DNA from 2 places in the Bacillus jepli genome. Region 2 is predicted to be linked to the other one. Evidence: a T-box and tRNA genes for the amino acid it is inferred to sense, from the RefSeq annotation. Region 2 holds a T-box; the other holds one or more tRNA genes.
What was found. The T-box of region 2 lies ahead of ABC371_RS12965 (valine--tRNA ligase). A T-box ahead of a tRNA ligase gene usually reads a tRNA of that ligase, here a tRNA-Val.
Positions count from the first base shown of each region.

Region 1 (16,413 bases), 1.6 Mb from region 2:
TGAAGTGTGGATGATAAGGTGAAAATGAGTACAAAGTCTAGCACGATAAGGCTATTTTTGAATAATTTAATAACATTAAAGCGTTGGTAACCCTTATGAAATAAATTTGCAAAGGAGTAAGAATATGACGCTTAATTCTAATAGTGTGAGCCGTCCTAAAATTGCGGTTTATGGAATTTTTAAGAATGAAGAAAAGTTTATTAAGAGATATTTAGAATCTGTGAAAGATGCAGATGAAATTGTGTTATGTGACACAGGTGCAACCGACAAAACAAATGAGTTAATCGATGAATTTCGTAAAAAAAATCCGAACGCCCCGATATCTGTATACGAAATTTGTGTTTCACCTTGGAGATTTGACGATGCTTGCAATACGGCTATGTCGCTAGTTAGCCCTAAAATGGATATTTGCATTAGGTTGGATATAGATGAGTATTTAATGGAGGGGTGGAAGGAACACCTCATCAAAAACTATGAGCCTAGTATTACTAGATATTATCATAAATTTAGTACGTTTTGGCCAGGAGGTGGGAGAAGCCAACATTGGCATGAACGAATCCACAAACGAATAGGGTACCAATGGAAACTTCCAGTACATGAAATATTGGAGTATAACGGGGAGGAAAAAATCAAACGATTAAATGACTTTTGGATGTACCAAAAACCCGATACAGATAAGTCAAGATCGAGTTATCTACCACTTTTAGAGCAGTCCGTTAAGGAACGGAAGGATGTTTGGAAATCCTGGAGTTTTCTTGCAGGAGAATATTTGAGAGCACGGAAATATGATAAAGCGATTTGGGCTACTGATGAGGCATTAAAATTAGGGGATAGTGATAAAGGGTATCTCCATAAGTTAAAATACATTATTTATAAGTCACAAAACAAAAATGATTTAGCGTTAATTGAATTAAATCAAGCAATCCCTCACTTACCTTACAGACGGGAAATACGGTTTGAAAAAGCAAAGTTTCTTCATCAGCTTGGTAGAAATCTCGAGGCATATATGATGATCAAAGAAGCTGAACAATTGAAACGAAAAATCACAGATTACCACTATAACCAACATGCATGGAATGAAGACTTTGAGAAATGGAAAGAAAATCTATTTGAGCTTGCTAAAAAGGAAGGTCTTGGCAATGAATAAGAAATTAAAAGTGGCAGTATATGCAATCTGTAAAAATGAGGAGCAATTTGTAGATAAATGGATGGATTCTATGCAGGAAGCAGATGTCATTGTTGTAGCAGATACAGGCTCAACAGATCAAACAGTTGAAAAACTTAAAGGGAGGGGGGCAAAGGTGTATTCAATTAAAATAGACCCTTGGCGATTTGATCTCCCTCGGAATATTTCATTGAATTTTGTACCAGAGGATGTAGACGTCTGTGTATGTACGGATTTAGATGAAGTTTTCGAACCAGGCTGGAGAGAGAAAATTGAAAATGTGTGGACAGAGAATACGACGAAAATCAATTATATGTATACATGGAAATTCAATCCTGATGGCTCAAAGGGTTCTACCTTTTGGAGAGGGAAAATTCACCGAAGACATGGTTACAGATGGGTACATCCGGTGCATGAAGTATTATATTATCATGGTCCTGGAGAAGAAAAGATTGTGTGGGAAAGAAGTATTCAACTAAATCACTTTCCGGATAATACAAAATCGAGAGGGCAGTATCTCCCGTTGCTAGAGTTATCAGTAAAAGAAGATCCAGATTATCTGGTTAATTTGTTTTATTTAGGTCGGGAATATATGTACTATAACAAATGGGATGAAAGTATGAAGACCCTTGAGATTTTCTTAAACAAGCCAGAAGCCACCTGGAAGGATCAAAGAAGTGCAGCCATGAGATTTATAGCAAGAGGACATTTGAAAAAGGGAAATACTTTAGTGGCAAAATCATGGTTCTATAATGCGATTGCTGAAGCCCCACATTTAAGAGAGCCATATGTCGAGATGGCAAAGCTAGCTCATTCTGAAAAGAATTGGCCACTCGTGTATGCAATGGTAGAAAATGGCTTGAAGATTACAACTAAAAAAGCCACGTATTTAACAGAAGCTGCTGCTTGGGATTATACATTGTATGACTTAGGGTCGTTAAGCTGTTATTATTTAGGAATGCTAGATAAATCGCTCGATTTATCAAAGAAAGCTCTAGAAATGTCCCCGGAAAATGTAAGGTTACAGAATAACTACACTCTGATTAAAAATGCATTGGATAGAAAAAATCAAAACTAATTGCGTGAACACCATTCAATTCCCCTTAAAAATCAACCTTTCAACGTACATCGAACAATACTCATGAGGCTGTTACACACGTACAGCCTTTTTTGTCATTAAAAAAGGCACTTCCCCTCGGACAAACACCGACGCAACTCTCTCTTCTCTTTCATATTTTATTCTAAAGAAAATAGGAGGTGAGAGAGTTGTTTGGATTTTCAATGGTTCAATTTACTAGAACTCATGGTTCAAAGATGGACAAAAACCTCAGAAAAAACTTAGTGAATTTATATCGCCCATTTAAATGGACACCGTGTTTTTTGCACAAAACACTCGAAAAAATAATAAAGAAAACTAGGAAGTTTCAGGTGATTATCGAGTACACAGATCAAAATGAAGTTCGGACCAATGTAAAAAAAGTGATGGATCGTCATTATGGGTGCAAACTCAACTATGAATTTAAAACAATCCCAAGCTGTTCAGCAACTGTTACAGCAGCTGGTTTAGAGGAACTTTTACAAACATGTATAAATGTCAAACGAGTTTATTTGAATTCGGAAGTAAAAGCTCTATTAAATGTTGCGACACCAGCTGGCAGAGCCGACCGAGTTGTTCGAAATGGGACTGAGCTTACAGGAGAAGGTGTAACAATCGCGGTTATTGATACTGGCATTTATCCTCATCAAGACTTAGAAGGAAGAATTTTAGGATTCGAAGATTTGGTTAATGGGAATGTCGAACCTTATGATGATAATGGACATGGTACTCATTGTGCAGGTGATGCAGCTGGGAATGGTATGGCTTCTGAAGGGAAATATAAAGCTCCTGCACCAAACGCAAATGTTGTTGGTGTAAAAGTATTAGACAAACTGGGTTCAGGTTCATTAGATAATGTAATGAAAGGTGTAGAATGGTGTATTCTTAACAACCAGGATTCGATCAAAACGAAGATTGATATTATTTCTATGTCGCTTGGAGCAACTGCTCAACGATTAAGCAATGAAGATGCTGACCCGATGGTTCAAATCGTTGAAAAAGCATGGGACAGCGGGATTGTCGTTTGTGTCGCTGCAGGAAATGAAGGTGACGAACCAAATACGATTGCAAGTCCAGGTATAAGCAATAAAGTCATTACCGTTGGTGCTCTCGATGATAAAAATACGAATGATGATCGCTTGGATGATACGATTGCTGAATTTTCAAGTAGGGGACCGACAATTTATAATGTTCCAAAGCCGGATATTGTCGCTCCAGGTGTAAATATCGTCTCATTACGTTCTCCCAATTCCTATCTTGATAAGTTCCAAAAAGCGAATCGTGTTGATGAGAATTATATCACCTTATCTGGCACTTCAATGGCTACGCCATTCTGCGCCGGTGTTGTAGCATTAATGATTGAAAATAAAAAGAACCAGAACAAAAAAATTACTCCTGATGATATCAAAAAGGATTTGCTGAAAGGAGCAGATAAATGGAAGGGCGTCGATTATAATACGTACGGTGCTGGCTATATCAATGCACAAAACTCAATCAAGTAACTTTTCTTTTAAAACAGGCTCAAATAGCCTGTTTTTAGCATTTAATAGAGTAATTGGAGGTGTAGGTAACTGAGTAGAAAATTTGAGAATGAAATTGAACGTTTTATGACTGATTATTCTAAAGACCATGAAGATGCAATAGGGAAGTTGCATAAATGGGCTGCAGAAAATGAAAAAGGATTAGGGCAACTGGATAAACAGGCTGGCGGATTTGAGAAAGAACTTGAAACCATGATGGGAAAGCTTGATGGAAGGGTTTTAGAACACGAAAGGGAATTAAACCAGTTGGATACACAGGCTCAGGGATTCGAAAAAGAACTTGAACCAAAAATGGAAAAACTAGATCAATGGTTTTCGAAGAAACAAGGAGAGTTAGAAAAAAAGATGGGGGATTAATTATTTTCTTAATTTCCGCAGTTGCCCTGTGCTCCTGTCCTCACAAAATTAACCTGTAAAACATAGTTTATAATGTACTCTTTTAATGAGGAGGTGCAAAATATGGGCTACGGATTCGGTGGTTGTGGATACGGCTATGGAGGCTATGGTTACGGCGGATTCTACGGCGGATCAACTTTTGTTTTAATCGTCGTATTATTCATCCTATTAATTATTGTAGGTGCTTCTTTCTATAACTAATCACAGCATTCAAAAAGTAGAAGTACGAGTCAATCGGCTCGTACTTTCTACATTTTAAAAAAAAGATAGTTTTTTCCCCAACCTGCGCACCACTTGTAGGCGGGGGTCATACGATATAACACAATGTAAGGAGGCTTCGAAATGGATAATAATTTTTTTAAGAATATTGAAAAGAAAACAGGCGTAGATATGCAGGAGGTATTCAAGCTAGCAAACTCTTTGCAAAATGCAAATTTTAAAGATGAGAATACAGTTCGTAATGTAATTAGAAAGGTCTCTAAAATTGCAAAAAAACCAGTAAATCAACAACTTGAAGACAAAATTGTTAATAGCATCGTAAATGGAAAAGAAAAAATGGACTTTAACACCATTTCAAAAATGATTAACAAAAAATAAGGAAAGGGGTCTGGCGAAATGGCCAGACCTTTTCTGTATATACCCCTATAAACACAAGGCTAGTCTCGAATTTTTATAATAAAACATCAAAACGATACATATGTAATAAAAAAGGGAGGAGGGCAAAAAATGGGCTATATTTTACCAATCAACAATGAACAATATACTCAATATGTACACCGTACCACAACCTATAAAACAAACCAAATGAAACTTCATCAAGTGAATCCGCTCATCTTGAATATAAATGAGCGTTCATACGATCTAAATCATGTTGACAGAAAAACAATGACGAAAAAACAAAGCCAATATATTGAAACCATCCGTGCACAATATACCGGCAAAGGCTTACTTTTTAACGAGTCCATATAAAGGAAGGCTAGAATTCTTGAACGTACAAGCCTTCCTCTTCACGCCATTCAGCGTATAGTAAATCCTTATAAGTAGCTACACCTTGGCTTTTCAATTCCGATTGCAACCAACTTTCCGAAAAACCACTTTCCTTTAAATTTTCTTGAATTAACACGCCATCACTTACCAATGTAATTGGGAGTCGAACCTTTTGTTGGGCCATTTTATAATCTTGACGGGTGGGTGGTTCATATGGAGACTTTTTTAGAACACTGATTGAGCCATCTGTTTCTAAAATGGCATACTCAGCCTCTCTAATTGAAAAAACACCCTTTGAACGAAGTAGATGCTGTAATTGATTAATATCCAGCTTGTTTTTCTTTAAATGCTCTCGAATAATTTTCCCTTTGTGAATAATAATGGAAGGCTTTCCCTCAAGAAATGGTCTTGTCTGGCGAATCTTTTGGGTAATCATTTCAATTACATAAATTAAACATCCCCAAATTAGGATTGCAAAAAGAATTTGAATGATCCCAACCTTTTGGTCGAAAACAGCATTTCCAACCAATTCACCTAGTACAAGTGCTGAAATAAAATCAAAAGCTGTAATTTGGGTTATTTGTGTTTTTCCTAATATTTTTGTAAGGATCAGTAACCCTAAAAGCCCAATTACTAAATCAAAAGTGATTTTAAAAAATTCCAACATGCTCACCTCTCTATGGTAGAATGAGCAGGTTTCACTATAATTATCCAAAAAAAGGATGCCTCATAGCAGACATCCTTTCTAAATTTATAATGCTTTTATCATTGTGACATGCGGAATACCAGCATCCATAAAGATACCTGTTACAGTTTCATATCCTAGTTTCTTATAGAAGTTTTCCGCGTGAGTTTGAGCATTGAGCTTTAATTTTGATATGCCTCGCTCTTTTGCAATGTCCTCCATCTTTTTCATAATCAAATTCCCTGCCCCGTTTTTACGGTGTGAAGCAAGGACACAAATACGTTCTACTTTTCCATATCCGTCTAGCTCACGGAAACGCCCAGCTCCAACAGGTTCATTGTGATCATAAAGGACAATATGCGTAGCTTCATCTTCAAATTGATCAATTTCTTCTTCAAGAGGTACATTTTGTTCATCGACGAAGACCACTTTTCGGATTGTAAAGGCATCGTCTTGTTCTTTGTTGTTAGTTACGATTCGTGCTTCCATGCTGTGTCTAATTTTCCTTTCCTAAACGAAATGTTTCATAAACGGTCCATGAACCGTTTTCTAGCTGATAAAGAAGATGGATGCGGTCAATTTGCTCCTCGTGGTCCATTTTTAACATGCGTAATTGACCATACACATCTGAATGCTCATCACTCGATAACTTTTGCCCAATCGTAATATGGGGAACAAACGCATACTCGGGTTCTCCTGCAAAATAACCAGAGTGAAGGGCATTATGTAGTTTTTGTAATTCTTCATTCGGATCTACTTTCAAATAAATGACATTATTTACAGGGGAAAAGGAACTAACCTTTAAGACCTTTAATGAAAATGGTTCAACCTGTGTAGAAACAGCTTCTAATTCCTTTGTAATATCCTGAATTTCTTCATCGGATGCTTCAAATGCATTTTTAACCGTAAGATGTGGTGGAATTAATGCATAATGTGGATCATATCGTTTACGATACGAGTTAACCTTGTCTTGAAGTTTTTTGGACGGGAAGATAACAATGCCATATTTCATTTTTATTGCCCTCCTTATGGATTGAAAATCAAAACATGAAGTACCAAATATAGTTTTTACGAGAAATAATAACACAATTATATCAAATATCTGAAAATGATAGAATACCAATTAGGTTATTTTAACATTTTGGAAAGGGCTCTTGGCAAATCAGGCTGCCAATACTTCCAAGTGTGGTTGCCGTTGAATTCCTCATAAAAATAGGGGAATCCTTTTTTCACAATGAGGTCATGCAACTCACGATTTGGGGTTAAAAAATCTTCAATATCCCCCTTTGTTGTTTTCACTTCGGTTTCACCCGTTCCTATCACATGATATAAATCAAGGAGGTGTGGTTCTTCAAAATTTTCAACCTTCTGAAGGACGTGTTCATTCACAAGAGGTGATTGCAACATCACTTTACCAAAAGTATGAGGGTATTCGAGTGCTGTTAATAGTGATATAGTCGCTGCCAGTGAATCCCCGATTAGGGCGCGTCCTTGGCCCATTTGATATGTTGGGAACTCTTGATCAAGAAATGGCGCCAGTTCCTCTCCTAAAAAGCGCTTATATAAATGGTGCTGCTCACCATCTGGATGGTATTTCCTACGTCGGTCTGTAACGCTTTTATAAGGAACCCCAATAATAATAGTATTGCTGATTTCTCTTCCTTCTAACAGCTTATCAGCAACCCGTGCAACCCTGCCAAGATTAAAATAATCTCGTCCATCCTGTGCGATAAGAATATTGTATTTATAAAGGGGAGAGTAGGATGCTGGTAAATAAACAATCAGCTCAAGTTCTTCATTTAAAATCTTACTATGTATAGTCATTTCCCTAACAGTGCCCTTATTAACCATGATTTTAAATCCTCCAAATCAACAATTTACACCTTAATTATACCGTTTTAAAAAGGAAAGCGACAGGGAAAATCCCTGTCGCTTTATACTGTATTAAGCAGTTGCTTCATCCATGTGTTTCTTTTCAGATTCTGCTACATAAACCGCACATGCCGCATCACCCGTGATATTGATAGCGGTACGTGTCATATCAAGTAAGCGGTCAATACCGATAATTAAACCAATACCTTCTGGTGGTAAACCAACTGCAGTTAGTACCATCGCAAGCATGATTAAACCAACGCCAGGTACACCAGCTGTACCAACACTCGCAAGGACAGCGGTTAAGATTACCACTAAAATTTGCGATAAAGAAAGGTCAAATCCATAGACCTGTGCAATGAAGATGGTTGCAACACCTTGCATAATGGCTGTTCCGTCCATATTAATTGTCGCGCCCAATGGTTGAACAAAGCTACTGATAGACTCAGGTACTTTTAGATTTTTTTGAGCAGTCTCCATAGAAACTGGAAGTGTAGCACTACTGCTTGATGTACTAAATGCAACTGTCATGGCAGGCAAAAATCCTTTAAAAAACTCGATTGGATTTCGTTTTGCAATTAATGCAATCGTACCACCATATGTGACAACAGCGTGGATGAGTAGGGCAGCAAGTACGATCAAGAAATACGCGAGCATTGCTTTAATCGCAGCATATCCTTGGCCTCCAATTGCTGTTGCAATTAATCCAAACGTTCCATATGGAGCCGTCTTCATAACAAGATTAACAAGATACATCAAGATTTCATTTGCTTGTTCAAACAGATTTAAAATTCCCTTTGTTTTTTCACCTAAAACGGTTAAAGCTAAACCTATAAAAATAGCAAAAGCAATGATTTGAAGCATATTTCCATCATTCATTGAGGTAAAGGGATTCGTTGGAATAATATTTATTAACGTTTCCATAACCGGAGGAGCTTCAGTTGCACCATCGTAGGCTGCACCTTCTGTATTAAATCCTCCACCAGCACCTGGTTTGAAAATCGAGGCAAGTGCAATTGCGATTGTAATGGCAATTGTAGTTGTTGCTAAAAAATAAGTAATGGTTTTGGCTCCAATTCTCCCAAGCTTTTTAGGATCACCAAGTCCTGTAACTCCTAGAGTAATAGATACTAGGACGATTGGAACAACTAGCATTTTAATCAAATTCAAGAAGATCTGACCTAGTGGTACAAAGATATAGGTATTTGCAAATTCAAAAGCAGCGGGTGATGTTACATTTAAAATAAGACCAACAACAGCACCTAATCCTAAACCCAATAAAATTTTTTTAGTTAATGACATAAAAAACCTCCTCAAAGATGTAGTTGAATGTGTGTGTTAGAAGCAAAGGAAATGGTGAATTGCGATGAAAAGTATATTTTTGGAGACACAAAAGGCCACGAGAGTATGGCTCGCGGCCTTAAAGTTGATTTACACAACAATGCTCTCTCCAGATGCTTACGAGGTTAGCTGTCGGATTCGGATGAAGAGTATAGTCCTACCTTAATTAATAAGGATTCACCCCGAGTGCATTTAATTTGCACGTTTTGGTTCCCCCGTTTCCCTAAAAAATGGGAATTCAGCGAATATTAAGTTATATTTTGCCTCAGTATTATAAATATACCTATAAAATGACATTATGTCAATTAAAACGCTTTTATACGTTTTTTATCTTGTTAATAATTTTTAAGTGTTAAATAGAGAATTGATAGATTCTAATTGACAAACCTTCACTACACATGTATATTATATATTATTCTAATACTTTGATTCCGTAGCTCAGCTGGGAGAGCGCTACCTTGACAGGGTAGAGGTCGTTGGTTCGAACCCAATCGGAATCATCATTTAAAAGCTCCACCTTCCTTATTTTTTAAGGGGGTGGAGCTTTTTTATCTTTTCAACATATTAGCAAGTTTGAATATAAATGAATAATGTAAAAAAGTAACCCCAAAGTTTTGGTACATCCCTTTGACTATAGTCTATTTATATAGATAAAATCCCTACATAATAAATGTATTTTCTGAAATCCTTGAAAGGAATGTGGTGGAAATGGATCAGGTTGAACTAAAAGAATATTTGATAAAACTAAGGGATGATGCTCAAACAACCATTGTAAAACACACCGAAAACAAAGTCATTGATTCCACAACCCTTAGTAAAATGAATTTACGGGACTTTTTGGCTGTACACAGAATGGCTCATCCCAATTTAAACAATATTTTACTTGAAAAAGGATTTTTGCCACTTTCATACAGTAGCCCCCATATCATGGACACCTTAAATAAAATCATCCAACACCTTTCTAAGGAAGATTCTATCCCTTATTTAAAAAAGGAGTATATTGAAGTAAACACTGCGAATTCATTGAAAGAAGAGCGTAAAGATAACTTGTTTGGAAAAACAATCAATCAAAAACATATTATGGTTACTCTTGACCGTAAAATGCTTAATACCCCTGAAGTTTTTAACGATTTGCTGCAAGCCGGAATGACAATAGCTAGAATAAACTGTGCACATGATAATTTGACTGTATGGAAAGAGATCATTCAAACATTAAAAATGGCAGAAAAAAAGAATAATGCAAAATGTAAAATTTTCATAGATCTTCCAGGACCTAAAATTCGAATTGGGCCAATTATACCTAGTAAAAATAAAGATGGCCTTATAAAAATAAAGAAAAATGATATTTTACGAATTTATAAAAATGATAAATATATTGGAATTCCTAAAACGGGTAATGAGCCAGCATCGGTTGGAGTTACATTACCGAAAGCTTTACGAAATGTGCGGATCGGTGACAGAGTGTATATCGATGATGGGAAAATAGTTGCAAAGGTTTTATCGAGTACAGAGGAGTATATCGAGGCTAAAATCCTTTTGACAAGAAAAAAAGAAGAAACAATCTATCCCGAAAATGGCATTAACTTTCCTGACTCCCTTGTCCATTTAAATGTACCGGCCGTTTCTGAATCAGACTTAACGATTTTGAAATCCATGTATAAAGACATTGATTTAGTTGGAATTTCCTATATTAATCATCCAAAAGATATCCAAATTGTAAAGCATCAGTTAGACATGTTGACTGATGAAAAAAAAGGTATTATTGCAAAAATAGAAACGAAAAATGCCGTAATCTCATTATCCAAAATAATCTTTGAAGGATTAAATTACGGTTTGTTTGGAGTCATGATTGCTAGAGGGGATTTAGTAATCGAAATTGGATTGGAGCAGTTTTTAAGTGCTCAAGAAGGAATTCTAGAGATTTGCCAAGCTGCCCATACTCCTGTTATTTGGGCCACTGGAGTCTTAGAAAATATGAATAAAAAGAATATCCCTTCAATCCCTGAATTAACAGATGCACATGCAGGGTTAAGAGCAGATTGTATGATGTTTAATAAAGGTCCTTATGTTCCAAATTCGATCGAATTTTTACAAAAGCTGAACGAAATTAACCAAGACCCACAATTTCATCTAAGAAATTCATTGGTATCATTCGTTCAATATGATTTTTGAATTTAAGAGTAACAATGGTCGTAGATTTCCTTCATCTGCCCTAAAAAGTTATTACAAATGAAGCCCATTTTAGATAATTGCCCAAGAATTATTACATTCGCGGAATATATTGTAATTGAAAATATGAGGAGGGATAACTTAGTATGAATGTGTATGATCAGCATTATGTAGGAAATCCGCAGGTTCCAATGATTGATTCAAATGATAGTAGGATTTTTGGAAGACCATTTGGATTCGGAAGACCATTTGGTTTTGGAAGACCGTTTGGCTTTGGATTCGGAAGACCGTTTGGTTGGGGATTTGGTGGACCGTTTTTAGGTGGCGCGTTATTAGGGGGATTAGGGGGATTAGCAGCTGGTTCCTTACTTGGCCCTTGGGGATATGGTGGATATGGAGGATATGGAGGATTTGGATATCCTTATGGGTATGGATTTGGATATCCTGGGTTCTATTATTAATATGTATTGGAGTCGGTTACCTATATTTGGTAACCGACTTAATTTTGCATAAAAAAACCACCCAAATTAATGAGTGGTATCAAACATTTAATCAGTGTATTTAAGCTGTCTTACTCACAGCTTTTTTCATGTCTTTTCGCTTTTTCGCATATTCAGCTGTTGCTGTGAAAAGGACATCAGATGATGAGTTAAGGGCGGTTTCACAAGAGTCTTGAAGGACTCCGATAATGAAACCAACACCAACGACTTGCATAGCAATGTCGTTTGGAATACCGAATAAATTTGATGCTAACGGTATAAGCAACAAGGATCCACCCGCAACACCAGATGCCCCTGCAGCAGAAATCGCCGCTAGTATACTAAGAATAAGAGCTGTTGCAAAATCAACTTCAATGTCAAGAGTGTGAACGGCTGCTAGTGTTAAGACAGAAATGGTTACTGCAGCACCTGCCATATTAACAGTACCGCCTAATGGGATGGAAACGGAATACGTATCTTTATTTAACCCAAGTTTTTCACATAAGTTCATGTTTACCGGAATGTTCGCAGCAGAGCTACGAGTAAAGAAAGCAGTCAATCCACTCTCTCTTAAACATTGAAAAACAAGTGGATATGGATTTTTGCGAATGTAGAAATAAACAATCAATGGATTCACAACAAGTGCAATAAAGAACATACAGCCGAGTAATAAGGCAAGAATTTTACCATATTCCATCAGCGCGGTCAGTCCATTCGTAACTAATGCATCGAACACTAATCCCATAATTCCAATTGGAGCTAAACTAATGATCCATTTTACAACTTTTGTGATTGCATCAGAAACATTTGATAATAGAGTCTTTGTTGTTTCGTTTGCACTTTTTAATGCAATCCCTAAAAGAATCGCCCAAGCAAGAATTCCGATGTAGTTTGCATTTATTAGTGCGTTAACAGGGTTGTCTACCACATTAAATAACAATGTTTGCAGCACCTCTAATATGCCACTTGGAGGAGCAAGGTCTTCTGCACCTGTAACAAGTGTCAGTTTAACTGGGAAGAGAAAGCTTGCAACAACAGCAACAAATCCGGCTACAAAAGTTCCTATCGCATAAAGTCCTATAATTGATTTGATATTTGTTTGGGTACCACTTTTGTGTTTAGATATGGCATCAATAACTAAGAATAAGACCAATACTGGTGCAACTGCTTTTAAAGCACCAACAAATAATGAACCGAAGATGGTAACCCAGCTTGCTCCCTTAGGAACAATCAAAGCTAAGAGAACGCCTAAAATAATACCAGCAAGTATTCGTTTAACAAGGCTAATTTGATTCCATTTGTGAAACATTACTTTCATCTTTTTTCCCCCTTTTTCATAGTTGTTCAAAATGATATTGTAAGAATAATATTTGTAAGTTTAACATGAAAATTGTTAATTGTTAATAAATTTTAAAAAGATGGAAATTATTATACTAAAAAATACTTTCGTTAACTCGAATCCAAAAAAATCCACGTAAAAAATCCTATAGTCCAAGTATAGATTGGATATAGGCTTTATTTTAACATAGATTTTTATTGTTTATCGACTCTAATCATGATAAATCTTTACTAACTATTCGCTCGTTTTTCGATATGCTAATATAGTGGTTTTCAAGGAAGCGTAAGATCCGATTGCAGCTGAACCATAAAACCAACCCATGAAAAGTCCAGCTGCTAGATCGTGTCGATGACTATAAAAAACAGAGACCAGTAATCCAATTATAATAGCAAGTGTTGGAACATACCTTTTCGGTATTTTCAAAAGTATTTTTGAAATTTGTGTGATGATCATGACGAAAGGCACTGCAAATACAGCATCCCAAAAATTTGTATGGATAGTTGGAAAATCCACGTAAAATCACCCCTAAAGGTTAGTAGGTTTGTACAAAAATTCCGTCATCTTCCTGCCATTCTGCTAAGAAGATATCTTTATAATCTGTAACGTTTTGTGATTGAAGCTGATTTCTTAACCATTCTTCATTAAATCCTAAATCTTGAATTTCGTCCCATAATACTTTTCCATCTCGAATGAGGGTTACAGGTACAAAGATAGGTTTTTCTGGGAGGTTAAAATCTTCTACTGTTGTTTTTTGATATTTTGCTTTCTTTAAAATACTAATTTTACCATTTGCCTCGAGAAAACAAAACGCTACCTCACGAACGGAAAATGTTTCGCGTTCGCGAAGAAGACTTTGTAATTGGTTAATGTTCAACCTAGCCTTTTTTAAGGCTTCTTTATCAACGGCTCCGTTTTTGATAAGAGCAATCGGTTTTCCTTCAAAAATTCCACGGAAAAATAATAATTTTTGACCAAGAAACTCAACAGTGAATAATAATAATCCCCAAAGGCACATCGAGTAAACGATATAAAAGGTGTTTATCCTATCTTCGTAGAGTGCATTTCCTAATATTTCTCCGAAGACAATCCCTGCAATGTATGTAAATGGTGTAAGGCGGTTGATGATTTTTCTACCAACAATTTTGACGATGAAAAATAGTAAGAAAAAGCCGGTAATCAGTTCGATTGATAAATGGGCAAACTTCATAAATATTACTCCAATCGCTTTTGTAAATCATTTTATTTATCTCCAAATAATGGTGGTTTATCCCGCTTAATCGTGAAAACAAAAAAGACTGAATCCGTCTTGGATCGCAGTCGTAGTCCTTTAACATATTTTTTGAATTAAATTCGGTGAGTTATTTCGAGGTGAGTTGACTAAAGCTGAGACCTCGTAAGCTTCCATCTCTTCTGCGGCCAATGGTTTGAGTAAATCTGTAACCATTGAAATATCATCAAAAGAAGGGTTAAGCCATAGCTTTTCATCTTCCTTTCGCAATATAACGGGCATCCGGTCATGGATATCTTTCATTAGTTCATTTGGAGTGGTCGTAATGATCGAGCAAGAAAACAATGCATTCCCATCAGGGGATTGCCAACGCTCCCAGATTCCCGCCATTGCAAAAAGCTCATCTGATTTTAATTTAATTCGCATCGGTGTTTTCGATTTATCAGTACCCTTTTTCCATTCGTAAAAGCTATCCGCAATAACGAGACAGCGTCTTTGTCTGAATGCTTGGCGAAAACTTGGTTTTTCGGTAATCGTTTCTGCGCGGGCATTGATCATTTTATAGCCAATCTTTTCATCCTTTGCCCAGGAAGGAACGAAGCCCCACCGCAAATAACCAAGGCGATTTCGTCTACCATCATTGATTACAGAAAGGACCGAATGAGAGGGGGCAATATTAAAGCTAGGGATATATAAATTTTGTTCAATTGTGGCTTCAATATCAAACCGATTGAGAATGTCATCGAACTCTGCAAATAGAGTAAATCGTCCACACATTTCTTATCACACCTCATTATTTATATCTATTGTAGATGGTGGTTGGTATGTAGGTAGCTTTATTGTAAAGGTTGTGCCTTTGCCAATGGCACTTTCAACTTCAATTGAGCCTTTTAACTGTTCAATGATTTGAAAACAAATCGTTAGTCCAACACCCGTTCCTTTGTCTTTTGTTGAATAAAAGGGTGTTCCGATTTTTGACAGTTGTTCTTTAGTCATGCCCGGACCATTATCCGTTATTTTTACCGTGATTTCATTCTCTTTTAAAAAAGCTTCAATCATTAGCAATCCGTCGTTCCCAATCGCTTCAATTGCGTTTTTAATGATATTTATTAGAACCTGCTTAATCTCATCCTTATTCCCATTAATAAACAAAAGTTTTTCAATAGAGGTTTCGACTTCAATATTTTGGATATTTGTATAGGATGTCATTAACTCGACGGTTTTTGCGAGTTCTTCGCTGATGTTAATTAATTGTGTACTACTATTATTAGGCTTTGCCAGGGATAAATAATCATTAATAATCGATTGAGCACGATTTAATTCTGAAAGAGTAATATCAATATAATTTCGCTGTTTTTCAGTAATATTGTCATCTCGAATGATTAACTGTAAAAAGCCGTTTACTGTTGTTAATGGATTCCGAACTTCATGGGCAACAGAGGCTGCGAGTTGGCTGATCACATTCATTTTTTCAGAACGTCTTAGTTCCCTTTGTAATTGGATTTGGTGGTTTAAGTTTTCGATTAGTAGAACTACCAATAAAAGTGTAATCAATGTAACCATTGAAAAAACGGATATCTCTAAGATTTGTTCAGTCAGATCATTTTTTACCAAAGTGATTGTTCTCGTTATAAAAATAAAACAGTAAAGGGTTGAAAGGAGTATCAGTTTTTTATTTAATAGCAAAGAATGATATTTTTTTAATAGAAAATAAAAAATGATGGTAATAACTGAGTAGTTCATTAGGGTTATAAAAAAGACAGAATCTCCAAGTACATGTAAATAAACTAACATAATGATAATGACAGAAATTCCTTGGAATAATCCGATATAGAGAAATGCAACGAATATAGGGATGACTCTGAAATCATAAGAAAAGCCATTTGAATAGGTTACGGGAAATGACATTGTCAACAGAAGGATAATGACAATCATTCCGAATAATTTATTCGAATAGTGCTTGGGTGTAAAGCTATTGTCTTGAATGATCAGTAAATAATATAGAAGAATAGGAAAAATGACGATGAGTACATGATAGAGAACATGCCCAATGTGATCAAGCAATTTTGTGATACCCCCTTAGTCTAAACCTTCTGAATACTACATCATTAAATT
Region 1 is NZ_JBDFMO010000001.1:4,119,733-4,136,145, reverse strand. It holds gene ABC371_RS21090 (glycosyltransferase) at 125-1,147, shown strand; gene ABC371_RS21085 (tetratricopeptide repeat-containing glycosyltransferase) at 1,140-2,243, shown strand; gene ABC371_RS21080 (S8 family peptidase) at 2,432-3,763, shown strand; gene ABC371_RS21075 (hypothetical protein) at 3,833-4,159, shown strand; gene ABC371_RS21070 (YjcZ family sporulation protein) at 4,262-4,399, shown strand; gene spoVIF (sporulation-specific transcription regulator SpoVIF) at 4,541-4,795, shown strand; gene ABC371_RS21060 (hypothetical protein) at 4,925-5,167, shown strand; gene ABC371_RS21055 (DUF421 domain-containing protein) at 5,175-5,852, opposite strand; gene ABC371_RS21050 (GNAT family N-acetyltransferase) at 5,937-6,359, opposite strand; gene ABC371_RS21045 (YjcG family protein) at 6,367-6,882, opposite strand; gene ABC371_RS21040 (alpha/beta hydrolase) at 6,999-7,721, opposite strand; gene ABC371_RS21035 (dicarboxylate/amino acid:cation symporter) at 7,815-9,044, opposite strand; cyclic di-AMP (ydaO/yuaA leader) riboswitch at 9,182-9,337, opposite strand; tRNA gene ABC371_RS21030 (tRNA-Val) at 9,511-9,583, shown strand; gene ABC371_RS21025 (pyruvate kinase) at 9,792-11,255, shown strand; gene ABC371_RS21020 (hypothetical protein) at 11,399-11,713, shown strand; gene sstT (serine/threonine transporter SstT) at 11,814-13,049, opposite strand; gene ABC371_RS21010 (hypothetical protein) at 13,305-13,583, opposite strand; gene ABC371_RS21005 (YetF domain-containing protein) at 13,603-14,277, opposite strand; gene ABC371_RS21000 (SOS response-associated peptidase) at 14,398-15,075, opposite strand; gene ABC371_RS20995 (ATP-binding protein) at 15,082-16,362, opposite strand.
Region 1: it has a tRNA-Val gene. The T-box ahead of ABC371_RS12965 (valine--tRNA ligase) is inferred to sense a tRNA for this amino acid. The anticodon was not compared.

Region 2 (16,413 bases):
GGATGGAATTAGTGAACTAACCCATCGCTTCCCTGTCGACATTACGATTCCACAAGACCGTGTTCAAAGCTTAGATGATGTGTATGTTTTAATTGAAACATTTGACTATGAAATTCCAAAGCGGGGCTGTTTACAGGTCGTTGCCGATTTAGCCATAAGTGGTATCCGAGGGGTTACTCAAGCACCTAAAGAGGAAGCTTCACCTGAGACGATGAAACAAGAAGAACAATCTCCTGTTGCTGTTGAGCAAACTGCTGAAGAAACATTGGAGCTTGTAAGAAGCAGTTCATTTGAAGAGGAAGAAGAAACTCAAGTAGCTGCAGAGGAAGTAAGTGAAGAAGAAGATGTTCATGTAGTTGAAGAAATTCATGAAGAGCAGGAAGAGGTAGTACTACAAAACGAAGAGGAAGTAGTGCTACATAGTGAGGTAGAGGAACAGGAAGTTATTGTTACAAGGGAACAGCAGGAAGAAGAATCTGATGCTGACCTTTTTGTTCCTTTTGAGGTCGAAGCCAGAAAAGAAGTCTATCTGGAACAGGACGAGGAAGTTGAGGTTGTTGAAGCAATTGAAGAAGAAGAGGTGCAAGCCGTTTTAACACCTTCAATTGAGGTGAAAGCGAGGCATGATAATCAATTAAGCTTTGGTTCTGATCAACCAAATAAGAAAAGCTCCACAGCCATCCGGGAAAAAGAAGTGGTTCAGGAGCATAGAGATGAACAAACAGAAGAATCTGTAAAACGAAGTGAAAATGATTTGTTATTAACCAAAATATTTGGTAGAGATGAAGTGGATGACCATACGACAATGAAAATCTGTATCGTCCAGCATGGAGATTCATTGGAAAAAATTGCTCAGCGTTATGAAATAAGTGTGCAACAATTAGTCCGGGTTAATTCACTAAATACCGATTCCGTTTCTGAAGGACAGTTATTATATATCCCTGTTCAAGCGAATACGTAAAGAAGATAGGGTGGGGAGGAAAACCTCGCCCTGTTTTCTTGATTGTGACCATTAAAATTGCTAGGAAAGAGAGTGGTTGGCCCAATGAATAAAAATGATATAAGTAGTATCGGGCCTATCTTAGAGAAATATAGTCTAAAGCCCTTATCACTTGAACGATTCGGGAAAATCACAAAAGTCGTTACAGACAAAGGCATTTATGCTCTTAAATCGATTTCGCACAAAATCAATCCATCCTTCCCCACTTTCCTTCAACAATTATTTCAACAGGGTTACACGAGGGCTGTCCCCATTTACCCAACTGGCGAAGGAAAATATCTTGTTTATCATAACCAAAAATTCCATTATCTAATGCCATGGTTGAAAAGCCATACACTCGATCATCGTGGAGATCATTATCTTGGGTTTTTTAAAGAAATTGCAAGGATTCATCTAACAACTGTAAGTAAACAACAAATTAATGAAGAAAATGAGATTACAGGACACTATGAAACAATCATCAAAAAATGGGAAGAACGTAACCAATTTCTTGAAAGGCTTGTTGTAGAAGCAGAGGCAAAATGGTACATGTCCCCTTTTGAACTACAGTTTTGTACGTATTTTTATGAAACCAGTCTTGCCTCATCTTTTGCAAGAACCCAACTCGAAAAATGGCATGAAATAATGAAAGAGAGTAAGTCATTTCGTAACGCCTTAACGCTAAATAATCTATCAGAATCTCATTTTTTATATGATGATAGCGGTAAAGGGTATCTTTCAAATTTTGAAAAAGCTGGATTTGCTAGTCCAACAAATGATTTAGTGAGTCTTTATTTCCGTATATTAAAAACATATCCAATGCTATGTACGGATTGTCTAGAGTGGTTTGAAGCCTATCAAAGCCGTTTTCCATTGCGGGAAGAGGAATTTTATCTTTTTTTAAGCCATTTAACATTTCCAGAACCCATTTACCGGTGTGTGCGGAATTATTCTGAGCGTAAACAAAACAAATCGGAGCGGGAGCATGTCCAAGCTTTACAAAGAGCTTATTGGCTCACGAAAAACATTGAATTCGTTTCCGTGAAACTTCTTGAGGCAGAACAAAAAAGAAAAGAGCAGGGAGAAGAAGAATCCCATACGGAATAATGTATGGGATTTTCTAAACCCAATCTAATTGAATGCATACTACAAGGAAAATTAAGATGGCTAAAAAAAATACATCAATCGTGGTTGGAATAAAAATAGTCCGAACAGCTTGAACAACTGTAATCGGAATAATAAATTGCGCACAAAAATCCCGAGTTTGACGCAACCAATGAGGATACGAATATTTTCTAAAACGACGTCCTTTCACGCTGATCTCTCCCTTCAAATATCCTATAATTAAAATATGCTTGGATAAACAGAATAGTTCCAATCAGATAAATTTGTAACAAAAAGCAACAAAATGAATAAAGGATAAAAATCTTGGCTACCCTTATTGACAATACCTATTGAAATTCATAAAAATAAGTAGTAGAATCTTTAAGTAAATATAAAAATTCTTACATACGATGAGAGGGAAGAGTACATCGGAAACCCCTTCAGAGAGAGAAATCAGTAGCTGTGAGATTTCTTAGGAACGTTACGATGGAAGGTCGCCCTTAAGTAGCTTTTATGAAATTTGAGTAGTAAAAGCCGGTGAAAAGCCGTTATCTTTTCTTGAGAGCATAGATACGTTTCTTTATCTATGAAAAAAGGTGGTACCGCGAATAAACTCCATTCGTCCTTTTATGAGGATGAGTGGAGTTTTTTATTTATACGCCAAGGCGTATTTGATTGAATTTTGGCTATTTTTTTAAGGAGGAAAACTCATGGAAGGAAATGAAAAAACGTTATCTACAAAGTATGACCCGCAAGCAATTGAAGCGGGCCGCTATCAATATTGGTTGGATGGTAAATTTTTTGAAGCAAAAGATGATGCTTCGAAAAAACCATACACAATTGTCATCCCACCGCCGAACGTTACAGGGAAGTTACACCTTGGGCATGCGTGGGATACAACCTTACAGGATATTCTAACTCGTATAAAAAGGATGCAAGGCTATGATGTTCTGTGGCTACCAGGAATGGACCATGCCGGTATTGCGACTCAAGCTAAAGTTGAAGCGAAGCTACGTGAGGAAGGAAAAACTCGCTATGATTTAGGGCGAGAAAAATTCGTAGAGGAAACATGGAAGTGGAAAGAAGAATATGCGAGTCATATTCGTGAGCAATGGTCAAAACTAGGACTTGGTTTAGATTACTCAAGAGAACGATTCACACTTGATGAAGGACTATCAAAAGCAGTTCGTGAAGTGTTCGTTACCTTATATAAAAAAGGGCTTATTTATCGCGGTGAATACATTATCAACTGGGATCCTGCAACAAAAACAGCCCTCTCTGACATCGAGGTCATTTATAAAGATGTTCAAGGTGCATTTTACCATATGCGCTATCCTTTAGCAGATGGTAGCGGATCAATTGAAATTGCAACAACTCGTCCTGAAACCATGCTTGGCGATACTGCCATCGCGGTTCATCCAGAGGATGAGCGCTTTAAACACCTAATCGGTAAAACTGTGATTCTTCCAATCGTAGGTAGGGAAATTCCGATTGTTGGTGATGATTATGTTGATATGGAATTTGGTTCTGGTGCTGTAAAAATCACACCTGCCCATGATCCAAATGACTTCGAGGTTGGCAATCGTCACAATCTCGAACGCGTTCTCGTCATGAATGAAGACGGAACGATGAATGCGAATGCTGGTAAATACCAAGGTATGGACCGCTTTGAATGCAGAAAGCAAATTGTTAAGGACCTTCAAGAAGAAGGTGTACTTTTCAAAATTGAAGACCATCTTCATTCAGTCGGACATAGTGAGCGAAGTGGGGCAGTAGTTGAACCCTATTTGTCCACACAATGGTTTGTAAAAATGCAGCCATTAGCGGATGAAGCGATTAAACTTCAAAGTCAGGAAGATAAAGTACATTTCGTTCCAGAACGTTTTGAAAAGACGTATCTACATTGGATGGAGAATATTCGTGATTGGTGTATTTCGCGTCAATTATGGTGGGGTCACAGAATCCCTGCTTGGTATCATAAAGAAACTGGTGAGGTATATGTTGATCATGAACCACCAGCAGATATTGACAACTGGGAGCAGGACAAAGACGTTTTAGACACGTGGTTTAGTTCTGCATTATGGCCATTTTCGACAATGGGCTGGCCTGATAAAGATGCTACAGATTTTAAACGTCACTACCCAACAGATGCTCTTGTAACTGGCTATGACATCATCTTCTTCTGGGTATCAAGAATGATATTCCAAGGCCTTGAATTTACTGGGAAACGTCCATTTAAGGATGTTCTAATTCACGGTCTAGTACGTGATGCAGAAGGTCGTAAAATGAGTAAGTCACTTGGAAATGGTGTTGACCCAATGGATGTCATTGCCAAATACGGTGCCGATTCATTACGGTACTTCTTATCAACTGGAAGCTCACCAGGGCAAGACTTACGCTTTAGTATTGAAAAAGTTGAAGCGACTTGGAACTTTGCAAACAAGATTTGGAATGCATCGCGTTTTGCATTAATGAATATGGGTGATTTAACGTTTGAAGACATTGACTTTAGCGGTGAAAAATCTGTTGCCGATAAGTGGATTTTAACTCGCCTAAATGAAACAATCGCATCAGTCACAAATCTTGCTGATAAATATGAATTCGGTGAAGTAGGAAGAGTATTATATAACTTCATTTGGGATGACTTCTGTGATTGGTATATTGAAATGGCGAAGCTTCCTTTATACGGTGAAGACGAGCAAGCGAAGAAGACAACGAGATCGATTCTTGCTTATGTTTTAGATAATACAATGAGATTGCTACATCCATTTATGCCGTTTATTACCGAGGAAATATGGCAGAATCTGCCGCATAATGGCGAATCCATTACTATTGCAAAATGGCCAGAAGTAAATGCGCAACTTTCAGATGACCAAGCTGCACAGGAAATGCGACTATTAGTAGATATTATTCGCTCTGTTCGAAACATCCGCGCAGAGGTGAATACACCAATGAGCAAGCAAATTAAGCTTTATATTAAGGCAAAGGATGAAACAGTTCTAACCCAACTAGAAAAGAATCGTTCATACCTAGAGAGATTCTGTAATCCTAGTGAGCTTGAGATTGCAACTGATATTACTTCACCTGAAAAATCAATGACGTCTGTTGTAACAGGTGCGGAACTATTCCTACCACTTGAAGGACTTATTAATATCGAAGAAGAAATTAAGCGACTAGAAAAAGAACTAGATAAGCTTGATAAAGAGGTTGAACGCGTTCAGAAAAAACTAGGCAACGAAGGTTTTGTAAAGAAAGCACCTCAAAAAGTAATCGATGAAGAGCGAGCAAAAGAAAGAGACTATCTCGAAAAACGAGAAACAGTTCGTGAGCGCATTGCAGAATTAAGAGGCTAAATGAATAAAAGGCGAATCTTATATAGATTCGTCTTTCCTTCATTTTAACTATATTTGGAGGAACGTATATGATACAGACTTATGATGAAGCCCTTTCTTGGATTCATGGGAGATTAAGACTCGGCATGAAGCCAGGTCTATCCCGAATGGAATGGATGATGGAACGACTCGATCATCCGCAAGAAAAAATCAAGGCCATTCATGTAGCGGGAACAAACGGGAAGGGATCTACTGTTAGCTATATCCGAAACATGTTACAAGAAGCAGGTTATAAAATTGGAACCTTCACTTCTCCTTATATCGAGACATTTAATGAACGTATTAGTGTAAATGGAAAGCCTATTTCAGATGATGAAATTGTCTCTCTTTTACAAGTGATACAACCATTAGCGGAAGAGTTGGAGGGGACCGAACTTGGTGGTCCAACTGAATTTGAAGTAATCACGGCAATGGCTCTTTATTATTTTGGGGAAGCTTCCAATATCGACTTTGTGATTATGGAGGTTGGATTAGGAGGTAGACTTGATTCAACCAATGTTATTAACCCTCTTATATCAATTATCACAAGTATTGGCTTTGATCACATGAATATTCTTGGAGATACAATTGAAGAAATTGCGGGCGAAAAAGCGGGAATCATCAAACGAAATGTACCTGTTATTACGGCAGTTGAACAACAGGAAGCGATTGAAGTTATAAGTGCGAAAGCCAAAGAAAAAAATAGCCCTTTATATCAACTAGGGCAGGATTTCTTTATCCTTGGTCACCAATCAAATAACGGAGAATCTTTTACGGTCAAAACACAGAATAAAACCTTTCAAAATCTGCACATCTCGATGAAAGGTGCCCACCAAGTGAGAAACGCAAGTTTAGCCGTATTGGCAGTTCATATGTTGCAAGATACTGGTGCTGTACAAATAGAAGAGCGTCAACTTGTGACAGGTTTAGAAAAAACGAAATGGGTTGGGCGATTTGAAGAGATTTCGAAGAATCCACTGGTCATCCTGGATGGTGCCCATAATCCAGAAGGTGTTAATAGTCTTGTGAACACGATAGAAGCTCACTTGAGAGGCAAAGACATCCACATTATTTTTAGTGCCTTAAGTGATAAAAAATTAGACACAATGATTGGGCAACTTGAAAAAATCGCAAAAACCTTAACTTTTACAAGCTTTGACTACCCAAGAGCTGCAACCACAATAGAACTATATGAAAATTCATCTGCAGGTGAGTCTATAAAAACTGTCGATAATTGGCAGGAGGCAGTGGAAGCTGGAGTAGAACGAGTATCTTCGGTAGAAAATGCAGCTCTCATTATTACGGGCTCCCTATATTTTATTTCAGAGGTTAGGAGATTTTTATTAAACTGAATAGAGTCAAGGCCGATGTGAAATAGATAAGAAAAGACTTTCTTATCTTTTTTTCATGAAAAAGACAACATATGACATGGATTTATGTTTTTTTCTTTTCTAAATAATTTATTCAGCCTATAATGGTGCTAAAGAACTAATTGAGAAGGGGGAGTGGAGGATGAAGATTAAGAATCAAAGCGGAATCACTTTAATCGAAGTTCTTGCCTCCATTGTCATTCTTTCTCTAATCATTGTTACAATTGTACCGATGTTCATTCAATCATCTAAAGCAAATAATCTTTCTAAGAGTATTACTGAATCCACTTATCTTGCGGAATCAGAGATGGAAGAAATAATTCAATTAAATACAAAGTCTGCTTCCCCTTCCCTTAGTGAATTATCAAAACAAATGAATGATTATGGATACAACACTGATCTTTCATGTAGTACTTGTTATGGAATGACGAAAGATGACCGTTATGTATTTGTACAATTAAAAGATACCTCAACTGACCTAGTGAAGGTTGTCTTAAAAGTATATAGAGATTCAAGTAAACAAAAGCTCGAGTCCCAAATGGAGACGATCATATCTTGGAAAAAGAGTGGGTGATCAGGATGGAAAAGTGTGAGAAGGGTGTAACATTAGTTGAACTCTTAGCTGCCATTTCACTTCTTTCAATTATTCTTTTGCTTGCTAGCTCTGTTCACTTATTTGGGCAAAAACAGATGATTACCCAAAAGAATGAAGTACAAATCCAATCACATGAAAGACTTGCTGCAAATCTAATTACAAAAGAAATAAGAAAAGCAGATACGGTTAAGGTCAATAATCCCAATGAATTAACGATTAATGGCTCAGATGTATACAAACTTGAGGGAACCACAATTGAAAAAAATAATGAAGAGTTTATGACGAATATAAATGGTTTTAATGTTTCGAAGAATGGAAATCAAGTGATTTTAAAAATAGGAGCTCTGCCAGAAACTACTATTTATATCCGAGAATAGGCGTGATATTGTGAAAAAACAAACTTCATTTATCCAAAATGAAAAAGGTATTGCTCTTGTCATGGTACTATTAATTCTTACGGTCATGACAATTTTAGGACTAGCCATAATGGGACTCACCCTTAACAATATGAAAATGAGTTCTGGTGAAAGAACCTACCAATCTACCTATTATATTGCTGAATCGGGCATAACCTATACAATGGACATGGTAAATCAAAATATTGTAAATATTTATAATGACTCTGCCACCAGAGGAACTTTTTTTTCAGAAATTGATCATATGGTTGCGGACATAAATAATGAACCACCCTATCGCAATTTTGAAGAAGCTTTTGGCCATATACCAGAGGCAAAAATAACGATAGAAAAGATTGGGAATTACGATGTGAATGACAACTATCGAGATTATAAACTCACTTCGATCGGAACAATCGATAATCGGTCACGTACTGTGGAGAAACAAATTCGTATATCTTGGGTAGATAAATCGAATATTGACATTCCTGATACGGCGGTGTTTGTGAAAGAGAAAATTGATTTATCAAGAGGTGCACAAATTATCGGTGATGCCGGAACTAACTCTTCTGCCCCAAATTCGGTCATCATTAATGGTGGTGCAAGTATAACAGGAACAATATATGTAGGACCTAATGCTAAAAATGATGTTATTAATAATTCAAATTTCCAAGTAGTAAATTTACCTTATCAAAATACATTCGACCTGCCTCCCTTTCCTGATTTTCCATCCAATTCAAAACCGGAAAATGAGAGGATAAATAATAGTTATAATGTCATTGATAACGGTTCATTGCTCATTGATAACTACTTAGCAGATAACTATTTTTTGAATATGGACAAGGATTTGAAATTCAATGACATTTATATTACAAGAAATCGAACACTAAATATTAATATTGGAAATGCTGATCGCAGTATAGTTGTAGATCACTTAAATATTGTAAATGGAAAAATAAATATAATTGGAGCAGGTAAGCTCACTCTTTATGTTACTAATAAAATTACTATGGGGAGTAGTAGTGTTATTAATACAACAGATGAAATTGAAAGTAAAAAAATGAATGAAGCTACAAAGTCGAACCTTATAAAAGAACAAATAAAAAAACTTGATATTTTTTATAAAGGATCAACTCTAGAAATGGCAGGAGGCCAAAAAATATATGGTTCGCTATATGCCCAAAATGCAGACATTGAAATGACTAGGGGTTCTGGTTTTCAAGGACATATTATTACTGGTGGCGTAAAAATAAACATTGATGGTGATGCGAGTGCAGTGACTCAAGTATTTTATGCTCCTAATGCTAATGTGAAAATATTAGGAGGTGGGTCAGTAAAAGGTAATATTATTTCTAAAAATCTTACCATTACAGGTGGAGGGGTAATAACATATGAAAAAGTTTCTTTTGAAGATCTACCCCCAATGTTTGGTGGTACAACAGAAACCATTTCACCAACGGATATTCTTTCAGCGGAACCTACTCGAGAAAAATAAGTTGATAAAATGCTTAGGGGGCGTATCGCTCCTTTTTTTTTGTAAAAAATGACGAATTGTAACAAAATCATTGTTTTTATTACAAATAGGCCCTTAATTATCTTTAGTATTTTCCTATTTTCATATAAAATGATAGGGGAAGAATAGGTATATTTTACTATTCTGTTTTGAGTGTTTTTAATGTCTTTTTTAAAATCATGTAATTGAATCTGGAGACAATACAAATTAATCACGATTAAATATAGAAGTCAAAAAGAGTTGAAAGGAGCACATCGATGCAGAAATTACATACAGTTAAAATTTTTAGCTTGCTTTTACTTTGTGTTTTACTCCTATCCCTTTTTTCGACTTTTGGATCAAAAACATACCATGCCTTCTTCGCTGATGATTCCTTCAAGGAAGTAACAATGATTGGACCAGTTGATGTATCGGGTCTTAGTGAAGAAGATGCAAGAGCTGCAATACTAGCAGAGGTTGAGACTTGGTATGGAATGGGTGACATCTCGCTTGTTTCGGGTGATATGAAAAATGTGGTAAACAAACGGGAAATGTTTAGTTTTAATATCCTTGAAAGTATAAATACAGCAGTTAATGGTACTCAAAACCTTTTGTTAACAGGGATTAAGGATGAAAACTTTGAAAAAGTTTTAAACGAATTTAGCTCAATAGATATTAACACAGTGGAGCTTGAAAATGAGTTGCTTCTTTCCGCATCAACCTTACATCCTGGTGAAATTGAAATTAATCTTATGCAATTTGTCAAAGTAGATGAAAATAATGTCGTATCACAATCAGTCATTCGCAATCTTAAGGATGAAAGTGAAATTGTAAAATGGGTGAAGGAATTTGGTTTGTTAAATTTACCCGCAAACAAACCATTTTCCTTACTCACATTTTTATCGGAAAGCGGAACAACATCTAATTATTCCAATGAAGCATTAAGTGTGATTGCGACTGGAATTTATTCAACTGTTTTATCTTCCAATTTTGAAATCATCGAAAGACATATTAGTGCACAGCTGCCTTATTATGCTACATTCGGCAATGAAGCATTGATTGAAAAAGAAAAAAAAGATCTAATGATTTATAATGTTAATCCTTACGAGTATAAATTACTGTTTTCATTGAAAAATCATGAATTTAGTGTAGAGCTAATTGGTCCAGAAATACAAACTTCGATTAATGTGAAAATAGAAGATGTAGAGTCCATCGAACCTAAGATTATTAAGCAGTATGATAGTACTCTTCCTAAAGGCGAAATGGTTATCAAACAAAAAGGAACTGCAGGTCAATTTGGAAAAATCTATCGCATCATCCAAAAAGTTGGTGAGGTAGATGAAAAGGTGAAGATAGCTGAAGACTATTATCCACCAATTCACACAATCGAATCCCATAGTATTTTGGTTCCGGAACCCCCTCAAAACCCGAGCGATAAGCAACCAGAAGGCAATATATTGGATCCGGAAATTGCTCCTGGAACAAATAATGGTTCAAACGGTGAAGAAAATAATCAAGAATCTGGAAATGATACGGGCGAAGATAACGAAAATATAGATTTATGGGAGGATCCTGATCCATTGCATTTACAAAAATCTTAGGGAGGGGAAAGTCTATGCTCAGAGGTCGTAAGCGATTAGGTGATTTGCTTATCGAGGCAGGTCTTTTAACAGAGCAACAATTAAAACAAGCCCTTGAAGATCAGTCGGAATCACAAAAACTAGGGGATATTCTTCTTCAAAAAGGGTTTATTACGGAGCAACAATTAATCGAGGTTCTTGAGTTTCAATTAGGTATTCCCCATGTGAGTCTATTTCGATATCCAATCGACACATCATTAACGACTTTGATACCAAAAGAAATGGCGAGAAGACATCATTTAATTGCCCTTCGCAAAGATGGGGACAAGCTATATGTTGCGATGGCAGACCCAATGGATTATTACGCCATTGAGGATTTACGCCTAACGACTGGGTTTCAGATCGAGCCCGTCATAGCTTCTAAAGATGAGATAATACGGGCGATAAATAAGTTTTATGATTTAGACGAAGGGGTAAAGGAGCTTTTTGCAGAAGCTCCTACGGAAATTGAAGAAGAGAGAATTACAAATGAGGATTCACCAGTTGTTAAATTAGTAAACCAAATCCTGCAAAATGCTGTTCAACAGCGTGCCAGTGATATACATGTCGACCCGCATGAAACAAAGGTTTTGCTTCGTTATCGAGTGGACGGGGTGCTTCGTACGGAACGGTCGTTACCAAAGAGCATGCAAGGTGTCTTAACGGCACGTATTAAAATTATGGCCAATCTAGATATTACCGAAAGCCGCATCCCACAGGATGGTCGAATAAAAATAAATCTTGAAGCACATCATATTGACTTACGTGTTTCCACCTTACCAACTGTATTTGGTGAAAAAATTGTAATGAGGGTTCTAGATTTAGGGAGCGCATTAAATAATCTTTCACAATTGGGATTTAATAATGTGAACCTAAAACGATTTAAAAAACTGATTCATAACCCAACTGGAATTGTATTAATAACGGGTCCTACCGGGTCAGGAAAATCTTCAACTCTTTATGCTGCATTAAATCAGCTTAATTCTGAAGATGTAAATATCATTACAATTGAGGATCCTGTTGAATACCAGTTAGAGGGTATCAATCAAATTCAAGTAAATTCAAATGTTGGAATGACTTTTGCCAAAGGGCTTCGTGCCATTTTACGACAAGATCCTAATATCATTATGGTTGGAGAAATTCGTGACCAGGAAACAGCAGATGTAGCTGTTCGAGCATCATTAACGGGTCATTTAGTCTTAAGTACTCTCCATACAAATGATTCACTTGGTACGATTACACGCTTAATTGATATGGGTGTTGAACCATTTCTTGTTGCCTCATCGCTTTCAGGCGTGGTTGCTCAGCGATTGGTTCGTCGTGTATGTCGAGATTGTGGTCGATTGCAGGAACCAACTGTACGTGAGCTCGAAATCTTCACAAAACGTGGAATTACCATTGAAAAAGTGAACCGAGGAAAAGGCTGTGGAACCTGCAATATGACAGGATACAAAGGTAGGGTTGCCATCCATGAGTTATTGGTAATCAACGACGACATGAAAAGGGCAATTATGAATCGAGAGTCTTACACAACTCTTCGTGAACTAGCCATCAAAAACAAAACCATCTTTTTAATTGATGATGGGCTATTAAAAGTAAAACAAGGATTAACAACTACAGAGGAAATATTAAGAGTAACAACGGCTGAATAGGTGGGACGTATTATGAAGGATAAAATTAATCAAGTATTACATTCAGCACATGAGCATAGGGCTTCTGATATTCATATAACTGCTGGTGTTCCTCCGATTTTTCGTATAAACGGGGAATTAAAAAGATACGGAAAAGACATATTAAAGCCACCAGTCATTGAGGAAATAGCGAAAGCAATAGTACCAGAAGAAATGTGGGACCGTTTTAAACAAAAAGGAGAACTCGATTTTTCGTATGGCATCGCAGGTGTGTCACGATTTCGTGTCAATATCTATATGCAAAGAGGATGTCCAGCCATCGCTTTTCGTGTGATTCCTACCTCTATTCCGACAATTGAGGACCTTGCACTACCAGAGGTGTTAAAAAAGATTAGTCAAAAGCCACAGGGGTTAATCCTTGTAACAGGTCCAACGGGGAGCGGGAAGTCCACAACTCTTGCAGCGATGATTCAATACATTAATCAAACAATGAGCAAGCATGTTGTGACATTAGAGGATCCAATCGAATACCTGCATAAGCATGGGATGAGTATCATTGAGCAACGAGAGGTTGGAAGTGATACTCATAATTTTGCAAATGGTCTTAGAGCGGCCTTACGACAAGACCCGGACGTCATTCTTGTCGGAGAAATGCGGGACTTAGAAACAACACAAACGGCAATTACGGCAGCGGAAACCGGCCATCTTGTATTAGGAACTTTACATACTGTAAATGCTCCTTCTACGATTGACCGTATCATTGATATGTTTCCATATGCACAGCAGCCACAAATCAGAATCCAACTGGCAAATGTACTAGTAAGTGTCATATCCCAGAGGTTATTTCCAACGGTTGATAAAAAAGGACGCAAGGCTGCTACCGAGATTTTACTCAATAATTCTGCAGTCGCGAATTTAATTCGAAATGAAAAAAATCACCAGATAAAGAATGTAATGCAAACAAGCCGTGCAGAAGGAATGCATACATTGGAAACCGATCTTTTAGACTTAGTTCGAGCCGGAGTGATTTCAAGAGATATTGCTCAACCTTTTTTACAGGAGTTAAATCCCAATGCCTAGATTTAAATATGAAGGTAGAGATAAATTTGGTAAGAAATCCGGTACGATTTCAGGAACTTCTAAGCAGGACGCTGTTAGGTCTCTTCACGATAAAGGCATTCGGGTTATTACGATTAATGAAGTACCAGAGACGTTTTTGACAAAGGATATTTCTATTGGTCAGCCGGTTAAGCTAAGAGAGTTTGTCATTTTTTTACGACAATTTGCAACCCTGATAAAAGCGGGTGTGACAATTGTAGATTCGATAAATATTTTGGCACATCAAACAAGCAGTAAGCCACTCCAGAAAGCTCTACTAGAGGTAGGAGTAGATTTAAGAGAGGGGATCCCGTTATCTACTGCAACAGCCAAGCATAAGAGAATTTTTACTACTCTTTTTACGAATATGATTCGTGTAGGTGAGGTTGGCGGAAATCTTGATGATACTTTAGAAAATCTTGCCGTTTATTATGAAAAACAGAATAAAACAAGACAAAAGGTAAAATCAGCAATGGCTTATCCAGCAGTTGTTGGTATTATCGCAGTCGTTGTCGTAATTTTTCTATTAGTTTCCGTCGTTCCAACTTTTGTAGACATGTTTGCCGATTTTGGTGCGGAGCTACCTGGTATAACGAAATTCGTTTTAAATGCAAGTGTGTTTATGCAAAGGTTTTGGTGGCTTGTTATCCTTTTAGGCCTGTTTATTTATTTGCTGTTTATATTCCTTAAGCAAAAACAAGAAACAAGATTTTATCTAGATTTTGCTCTGTTAAAAATGCCGATTTTTGGGAAGCTAATACAAAAGGCTGTTCTTGCTCGCATGACAAGAACATTAAGCTCTATGTTGAATAGTTCTGTTCCGATCTTACAAGCACTAACAGTGGTCGAAACAATTGTGGAAAATGAAGTGATCGCGAAAGTGGTAAAACAGTCTAGGCAAGCTCTTGAACAAGGGAAGTCAATGACAGATCCGATGAAAAAGCATTGGGCATTTCCGCCGCTAATCACCCATATGATTGCAATTGGAGAAAGCACAGGTTCATTAGATGAAATGCTGGGTAAGGTGTCTAACTTTTATGAAGATGAAGTAGACAATGCAACAGACCAGTTAAAATCATTAATTGAACCGCTCATGATTGTTTTTTTAAGTGGGATTGTCGGGACTATCGTCACATCGATATTAGTACCAATGTTTGATATTTTTAACCAAATCCAATAAAAAGTAAAAAAAATCCACATTTTTGTAAAGAAATGTTTAAACTTTGTCGTTTTAAACAAAATTCTAGTGTTTTCAACAGCGTTTGCTATTATAATAAGTAGTAGAATTGGACTAGTTCCTATGAAGGAGAGGAAAAAATGCTTAAAAAATATTTGAAGAATCAAAAAGGATTAACATTAATTGAGTTGTTAGCGGTAATTGTCATATTAGGGATTATTGCGGCTATTGCTGTGCCTAGTATTGGAAAATTGATTGATAATACTAAAGATAAGGCAAAGGTTGCAGAAGCGATTCAAATTATTGATGCTGCAAGATTAGCTCACGCTACAAATAGTAATCAAACAACTTGGACTCATTCAGCTGCCGAGGGAGATGCAGAAGGAACAATATATTTAAATGATTATTTAGATAGTGTTGATGACACTTCATACACAGTAACGTACGATACTGATACTAAATTGTATAGCATATCTGCTCATGAGGCTAATACTGTCATAAATTCAGACCCTGCAACAGAAGCACAACTTGAGAATTATATAGATTAAAAATAATTAAAATGTAAAGTTTTACAAAAAAATGAGAGATAACCGATTATGGTTGTCTCTTAAAAAAACTCGAGGTGGAGTAATGGAGTTTTTTCTAATTTATCTATACTTATATATTTTAGGAACTGTTCTTGGTTCCTTCTTCAACGTGGTAGGCCTACGCATCCCGAATGGGGAATCAATCGTTCGTCCTCGTTCAGCATGTCCGACTTGTAAGCACCAGCTTACGGCGATTGAGTTAATTCCTGTATTTTCTTACCTCATTCAAGGAGGAAAGTGCAGAAATTGTAAAACACGCATATCACCGATTTATGCTTCAATTGAGCTTGCCACTGCAATTCTTTTCACGATTTCACCAATGCTGGTGGGATGGTCAAAAGAATTGATCATCGCATGGACCTTGATATCTTTATTAGTCATTATATTTGTTTCCGATCTTACCTACATGCTTATCCCAGATAGGATTTTATTATTCTTTGCCCCATTGCTATTCTTTGAGCGCATCTTCGTTCCACTCGATCCATGGTGGGACATGTTAGTTGGAAGCATCGTTGGATTTCTACTTCTTTATCTGATTGCAATCGTTAGCAAAGGTGGAATGGGCGGAGGAGATATCAAATTATATGCTGTTTTAGGGATTGCATTAGGTTGGAAGCTAGTCCTTCTTTCATTTTTCCTTGCCACACTCATCGGAACAGTCCTTGGATTAATTGGGATTGCAATTGGAAAAGTAAAAAAAGGAAAGCCAATGCCCTTTGGTCCTTCCATTGTTATTGGCACGCTTATTGCTTATTTTTTTGGCCATGAGCTTATCGCATCATATATTGATTTAATTGGATAAGGGGATACATAATGGCTTTGACACTATTTTCACCAAGTAAAATTGCAAATATTATTATAAAAGATCACGCTATTCGATATGTGGGTGTGAAACGTTCTAACCCTATTACTGTACATAAGTTTCGTGAAAAATATTTGCCCCCTGGTATTATTCAAGATGGGAGAATTCTTGAAAGAGACACATTGCTCTTAAT
Region 2 is NZ_JBDFMO010000001.1:2,534,573-2,550,985, forward strand. It holds gene spoVID (stage VI sporulation protein D) at 1-961, shown strand, start outside; gene ysxE (spore coat protein YsxE) at 1,046-2,086, shown strand; gene ABC371_RS12960 (hypothetical protein) at 2,100-2,294, opposite strand; T-box leader at 2,485-2,713, shown strand; gene ABC371_RS12965 (valine--tRNA ligase) at 2,794-5,436, shown strand; gene ABC371_RS12970 (bifunctional folylpolyglutamate synthase/dihydrofolate synthase) at 5,505-6,806, shown strand; gene ABC371_RS12975 (type IV pilus modification PilV family protein) at 6,967-7,398, shown strand; gene ABC371_RS12980 (prepilin-type N-terminal cleavage/methylation domain-containing protein) at 7,404-7,796, shown strand; gene ABC371_RS12985 (pilus assembly PilX N-terminal domain-containing protein) at 7,807-9,309, shown strand; gene ABC371_RS12990 (G5 domain-containing protein) at 9,585-10,907, shown strand; gene ABC371_RS12995 (GspE/PulE family protein) at 10,922-12,577, shown strand; gene ABC371_RS13000 (type IV pilus twitching motility protein PilT) at 12,590-13,636, shown strand; gene ABC371_RS13005 (type II secretion system F family protein) at 13,629-14,834, shown strand; gene ABC371_RS13010 (pilin) at 14,972-15,379, shown strand; gene ABC371_RS13015 (prepilin peptidase) at 15,462-16,220, shown strand; gene pilM (type IV pilus biogenesis protein PilM) at 16,232-16,413, shown strand, end outside.